Linked DNA regions of Kineococcus sp. NBC_00420. The protein of the gene in region 1 interacts with the protein of each later gene in a pairwise test. Links are inferred from orthologs where the notes say so. Each region holds a gene or a part of one and is shown on either strand. Other genes may lie near its edges.

Region 1 (3,422 bases):
TGCGCAGCGCCGACGAGCAGCGCCGGCAGCAGGAGGCCGAGTGGGCCGCCGCGGCCGGTTCGCTGCGGGCCGCGACCCGCACCTCCGACGTCGTCGCCCGCGTGGACGAGGGCCGCTTCATCGTCCTGGGACCCGGGGCCGGGCTGCACGCCCAGGAGCTGGAACGGCGGATGCGCGTCGGGTTGGCGCAGGAGCGGCTGCAGGTCGCCGCAGCCCTCGACCCGGCCGCGACCGCCGGCGGGGCGCCCAGTGCGCGGCTGTCCGTCGAGGCCGGCGCGGCCGTGCTGGCGCCCTGGGACGAGGGTGGCGTCACCGACCTGCTGGTGCGCGCCGAGCAGGCCCTGGCCCAGCGTCGCGCGTTGCGTCGCAGCACCCCGCAGCACGGCTGGGGTCGACGTCGCGCCGACCGCTCGGCCCGTCCGGAACGCTCGTGAGTCCGACGGAGTAGGCTGTCGGTCGTGTCTTCCCGCCGACTTGCCAGCCGGCGCTGAGCTGCTGCGACCTCGCAGGTGCCGGCGCCGTGACCCCTCCTGAGTGAGGGGTCTTCCGCTGTCCGCAGGAGGTTCAGGTGCGGGACGCACGGACGCACCGGGAGGACGAGATGACGCAGGCCGACACGCAGGCACGGGACGAGGCGGACGAGAACCGCTACGACGCGTTCGCGCTGCAGGAGAAGTGGTTGCCGGTCTGGGACGAGCGCAAGCCGTTCACGAGCGGTGAGGCGGGCGACGAACGCCCGAAGAAGTACGTGCTGGACATGTTCCCGTACCCCTCCGGCGACCTGCACATGGGTCACGCCGAGGCGTACGCGCTCGGGGACGTCATCGCGCGGTACTGGCTGCAGCGCGGTTTCGACGTGATGCACCCGATCGGCTGGGACGCCTTCGGTCTGCCCGCCGAGAACGCCGCCATCAAGCGCGGCCTCGACCCGCGGCAGTGGACGTACGACAACATCGCCCAGCAGCGTGCGTCGATGCGCCGCTACGCGTGCTCCTTCGACTGGGACCGGGTCCTGCACACGTCCGACCCCGAGTACTACAAGTGGAACCAGTGGCTGTTCCTCAAGCTGTACGAGAAGGGACTGGCCTACCGCAAGGACTCCCTGGTCAACTGGGACCCGGTGGACCAGACCGTGCTGGCCAACGAGCAGGTGCTGCCCGACGGCACCTCGGAACGTTCCGGCGCCAAGGTCGTCAAGAAGAAGCTGACCCAGTGGTACTTCCGGATCACCGACTACGCCGACCGGCTGCTGGACGACCTGGACGCCCTGGAGGGCCAGTGGCCCGCCAAGGTCATCTCGATGCAGCGCAACTGGATCGGGCGCTCCACCGGCGCCGAGGTCGAGTTCGTCATCGAGGGCCGCGCGGAGCCGATCAGCGTCTACACGACCCGACCGGACACCCTGCACGGCGCGACCTTCATGGTCGTCGCGGCCGACTCCGACCTGGCCGAGGAACTGGCCGCGGGCGCGTCGCCGGAGGTCCGTGAGCAGTTCGAGGTCTACCGCACCCAGGTGCAGGAGACCTCCGACATGGACCGCCTCGCCTCGGAGCGCGAGAAGACCGGGGTCGACCTGGGTCGTTTCGCGGTGAACCCGGTCAACGGGGAGCGGCTGCCGATCTGGGCCGCCGACTACGTCCTGGCCGACTACGGCACCGGCGCGATCATGGCCGTGCCCGCGCACGACCAGCGTGACCTCGACTTCGCCAAGGCGTTCGGCCTGCCCGTCCGGGTCGTCGTCGACGTCCGCGACGCGGACGGCAACCCCCTGCCCGACCCGGTGGAGTCCGGCGAGGCGACGGCCGGTGACGGCAGGCTGGTGAACTCCGGCGCGCTGGACGGCCTGGACAAGAAGGCCGGCATCGCCCGGGCGGTCGAGGACCTGGTCGCGGCCGGCAAGGGCCGGGCGGCGAAGAACTACCGCCTGCGCGACTGGCTGATCTCGCGTCAGCGCTACTGGGGCACCCCGATCCCCATCGTGCACACCGAGACCGGTGAGGTCCCGGTCCCCGAGGACCAGCTGCCCGTCGTGCTGCCGCCCTCGGAGGGTCTGAACCTCACCCCCAAGGGCACCTCGCCGCTGGGGGCGGCGGAGGACTGGGTGAACGTGCCCAGCCCCGTCGACGGAACTCCGGCGCGCCGGGACCCGGACACGATGGACACCTTTGTCGACTCGTCCTGGTACTACCTGCGCTTCGTGTCCCCGAAGGACGACACCCAGGCGTTCGACCGGGACCTCATCGCGCAGTGGGGCCCCATCGATCAGTACGTCGGCGGCGTCACGCACGCGATCCTGCACCTGCTCTACGCCCGGTTCATCACCAAGGTGCTGCACGACCTGGGCTACCTGCCCTTCGACGAACCCTTCACCCGCCTGCTGAACCAGGGCATGGTGCAGATGGAGGGTTCGGCGATGAGCAAGTCCAAGGGCAACATCGTGCGGCTCTCCGACCAGCTCGAGGAGCACGGCGTCGACGCCATCCGGCTGACGATGGCGTTCGCGGGCCCGCCCGAGGACGACATCGACTGGGCCGACGTGTCCCCGTCGGGTTCCTCGAAGTTCCTGGGCCGGGCGTGGCGCCTGGCGCGCGACGTCACCTCCGCTGCAGGGGTGGACCCCTCCACGGGTGACAACGCCCTGCGCTCGATCACGCACAAGACCGTGCACGAGGTGTCGCAGCACGTCGAGGCGTTCCGCTTCAACGTCGCCGTGGCCCGCGTCATGGAACTCGTGAACGCGACCCGCAAGGCGATCGACTCCGGCGTCGGGGGCGGGGACCCCGCCGTCCGCGAGGCCACCGAGGCGACGGCGATCATGCTGTCGCTCGTCGCGCCGTACACGGCCGAGGACATGTGGTCGCTGCTGGGCCACGACCCGTGCGTCGCCCGCGCCGGCTGGCCCGTCGTCGACGAGGCGCTGCTCGTCGAGGACACCGTGACGTGCGTGGTCCAGATCCAGGGCAAGGTGCGTGACCGGCTGGAGGTGTCCCCGGACATCACCCAGGAGGCGTTGCAGGAGCTGGCGCTGAGCTCGGAGAAGGTCCAGGCCGCGCTCGAGGGGCGGGGCCTGCGGACCGTCATCGTCCGGGCGCCGAAGCTCGTCAACATCGTCCCGGCCTGAGGAGTCCGGCGGTGAACGAGGGTTTCCGGTTGGTCACACCCCGGTTGCTGCTGCGGCGCTGGACCGCGGCCGACCGGGAACCCTTCGCCGAGCTCAACGCCGATCCCGAGGTGATGCGGCACTTCCCCGCGCCGCTGGACCGCGCGGGTTCCGACGCGCTGGCCGAGCGCTGCGACGGGGTCTTCGAGCAGAACCCGTTCGGGCTGTCCGCGGTGGAACGTCGCGAGGACGGGCGGTTCCTGGGGTTCACCGGTCTGCACCACATGCGCTGGTACCCCGACGACGTCGAGATCGGCTGGCG
Region 2 (3,217 bases), 3.4 Mb from region 1 along the record:
CCGACGCGACCCTGCTGCTGGCCGAACGCGACGGCCGGACCGTCGGCTGCTGCGAACTGCGACGGGTCGGGGAGCTCGGCTACTTCGGGACCTTCGCGGTCGACCCCGCGATCCAGGGCGGGGGCATCGGCGCCCGGCTGCTCGCCCACGCCGACGCGGAGGCGGTGCGGCGCTGGGGCGCGCCCGCGCTGGAGATGACCGTCATCGCCCAGCGCGGGGACCTCATCGCCTGGTACGAACGGCTCGGGTTCGTCGCGACCGGTGAGCGGCGCCCGTTCCCCTACGGCGACGAACGGTTCGGCCGGCCCCGCCGCGACGACCTGGAGTTCGTGGTCCTGCGGCGGCCGACGGGAACCAGTCGCCGTTGACCGATCGGCCCTGACCCGCTCCCGGGCACGTGTCGGACCTGCGCGGCAGGATGGCTCCCGTGAACGACGACGGTCTGGTCCCGCCCGCTGCGAGGCACCGCTGGGAGGAGCTCGTCGCCCGGATCGAGGGTGCGCGCTTCTCCTACTACGTGCGCGACTCCTCGCCGCTGAGCGACGGGCAGTACGACGAGCTGGAGAAGGAGCTGCGCGCGCTCGAGGACGAGCACCCGCAGCTGCGGACCCCCGACTCGCCCACCCAGACCGTCGGGGGGACCTTCTCGACGGAGTTCACCGCCGTCGACCACCCCGAGCGGATGCTCAGCCTCGACAACGCCTTCTCCACCGACGAGCTCTCCTCGTGGGCGGCCCGGGTGGAGAAGGAGGTCGGCGCGGGCGCCCGCTACCTGTGCGAACCGAAGATCGACGGCCTCGCCATCGACCTCGTCTACGAGGACGGCCGCCTCGTCCGGGGCGTCACCCGCGGCGACGGTCGGACGGGGGAGGACGTGACCTTCAACGTCCGCACGATCGACGACATCCCGCACCGCCTCCGCGGGGAGGGCGTCCCGGAGTTCCTCGAGGTCCGCGGCGAGGTGTTCTTCCACCTGGAGGGTTTCGCGGCCATCAACGCGGGGCTCGTCGAGGCCGGGAAGCCCCCGTTCGCGAACCCGCGCAACGCCGCCGCGGGGTCGTTGCGGCAGAAGGACCCCCGGGTGACCGCGACGCGTCCGCTGCGGATGCTGGTGCACGGCATCGGCGCGCGCCGCGGGATGGAGAACGACTCGCAGTCCGGGGCCTACGAGAAGCTCGCCGCCTGGGGGCTGCCGACGTCCCCGCGGGTCAGGGTCGTGGACACCCTGCCCGAGGTGGCGGACTACGTCCGGTACTACGGCGAGCACCGCCACGACGTCGAGCACGAGATCGACGGGGTCGTCGTCAAGGTCGACCAGGTCCCCCTGCAGCGCAGGCTGGGTTCCACCTCGCGCGCACCGCGGTGGGCCATCGCCTACAAGTACCCGCCCGAGGAGGTCACGACGCTCCTGCGCGACATCCAGGTCAACGTGGGTCGCACCGGGCGGGTCACCCCGTTCGCGGTGCTCGAACCCGTCCTGGTGGCGGGGTCGACGGTCGGCATGGCGACCCTGCACAACGCCGACGAGGTCAGGCGCAAGGGCGTCCTCATCGGTGACACCGTGGTGGTCCGCAAGGCGGGCGACGTCATCCCCGAGGTCCTCGGCCCGGTCGTCGAGTCCCGGACCGGTGACGAACGCGAGTTCGTGATGCCGACGCACTGCCCCGAGTGCGGGACGGAACTGGCCCACCAGAAGGCCGACGACGTCGACATCCGCTGCCCCAACTCCCGCAGCTGCCCGGCGCAGCTGCGCGAACGCGTCTTCCACCTCGCGGGTCGGGGGTCCTTCGACGTCGAGGCCCTCGGCGACAAGGCGGCGACGGCGTTGCTGGAGGCCGGGGTCATCACCGACGAGGGCGACCTCTTCACCCTCACCGAGGACGACCTGACCCGCGTCCCGCTGTTCACGACGAAGGCGGGTGCGATCTCCGCCAACGGCAAGCGCCTGCTGAAGAACCTCGAGGAGCGCAGGTCGCAACCGCTGTGGCGGGTGCTGGTCGGGTTGTCGATCCGCCACGTCGGCCCCACCGCCGCCCGTGCGCTGGCCGACCGGTTCGCGTCGATGACCGCGATCGAGGAGGCGAGCTCCGAGGAGATCGCCTCCGCCGAGGGCGTCGGCCCCACGATCGCGGACGCGGTGGTCGAGTGGCTGGCCATCGACTGGCACCGCGACGTGGTCCGCAAGTGGCGCGAGGCCGGGGTGCGGATGGCGGACGAGCGCGACGAGACGACCCCGCGGGTGCTGGAGGGGTTGTCGATCGTCGTCACCGGTTCGCTGACCGGGTTCTCCCGCGACGAGGCGAAGGAGGCGATCTTGTCCCGCGGCGGCAAGGCCTCCAGCGGCGTCTCGAAGAAGACGGACTACGTCGTCGTCGGGGAGGCCGCAGGGACGAAGGCCGACAAGGCCGAGCAGTTGAAGGTCCGGGTCCTCGACGAGGAGGGTTTCGTCACGCTGCTCGAGGGTGGGCCCGACGCGGTGGCCCTGCCCGAGCCGGACGCGGAACCCGACGAGGAGGCCGAGCCCGAGGGCTCGTGACGTCCCCGTCGCACCCACCGGTGTCACCACGTGGAGTGAACCGTCGGTGCGACGAAGACGGCGTCATGGCGCCCGGTTCGGCACACCGACAGGCGCACCCACGGCGGATTCAACCGGTCGGATCAGCCCGGACGTTCAGCGCCGCACGACGAGGGTGCAGCACTTCGCGCCCCCGCCACCCTTGAGCAGCTCCGAGAGGTCGACGGGCACCGGCTGGTAGCCGCGTTCCGCCAGCAGGTCGGCGTAGCGCTGCGCGCGGGGGGAGAGCACGACGTGCAGGCCGTCGCTGACCGCGTTCATCCCCAGCACCGCGGCGGTCTCCTCGTCGGTGAGCAGCGCGTCCGGGAACAGCTGCTGCAGGACGGCCTGGGCGGCGGGGGAGAAGGCGCCCGGGAAGTAGGCGACGTCGGGGTGTGCGGGGTCGTCGTCGAGGACGGTGAGCGCGGTGTCGAGGTGGTAGAACCGCGGGTCGACGAGTTCCAGCGAGGTGACCTCACGACCGAGGACGCGGGCCAGTTCCGCGTGCGCGGCCAGGGCGGTGCGGAACCCGAACCCGGCGAGCAGGTGGTCACCGACGACGAGTAGGTCGCCCTCGCCCTCGTTGGTCTCGACGGGGCGGTGCACCGGACCGAAGCCGTTCTCCTCGAGCCAGCTCGCGTACGCCTCGGCCTCGCCGGCGCG

The links.
Region 2: the proteins of leuS (region 1) and ligA interact in binary tests that used the Escherichia coli proteins (3 or more experiments, as listed by UniProt). The link is inferred for Kineococcus sp. NBC_00420 from one-to-one orthologs.

What each region holds. Positions count from the first base shown.
Region 1 is NZ_CP107930.1:4,548,629-4,552,050, forward strand. What follows is about bases 253-3,361. They hold leuS (leucine--tRNA ligase), read left to right. Parts: upstream 253-601; coding sequence 602-3,121; downstream 3,122-3,361. Other genes in these bases: OG218_RS22320 (GGDEF domain-containing protein), read left to right, coding at 253-434; OG218_RS22330 (GNAT family N-acetyltransferase), read left to right, coding at 3,133-3,361. In the rest of the region: more of OG218_RS22320, read left to right, coding at 1-252; more of OG218_RS22330, read left to right, coding at 3,362-3,422.
Region 2 is NZ_CP107930.1:1,108,441-1,111,657, reverse strand. Bases 74-2,977 are described here. They hold ligA (NAD-dependent DNA ligase LigA), read left to right. Parts: upstream 74-418; coding sequence 419-2,536; downstream 2,537-2,977. Other genes in these bases: ddaH (dimethylargininase), read right to left, coding at 2,672-2,977; OG218_RS05450 (GNAT family N-acetyltransferase), read left to right, coding at 74-368. Also shown: more of OG218_RS05450, read left to right, coding at 1-73; more of ddaH, read right to left, coding at 2,978-3,217. UniProt on the Escherichia coli protein: DNA ligase that catalyzes the formation of phosphodiester linkages between 5'-phosphoryl and 3'-hydroxyl groups in double-stranded DNA using NAD as a coenzyme and as the energy source for the reaction.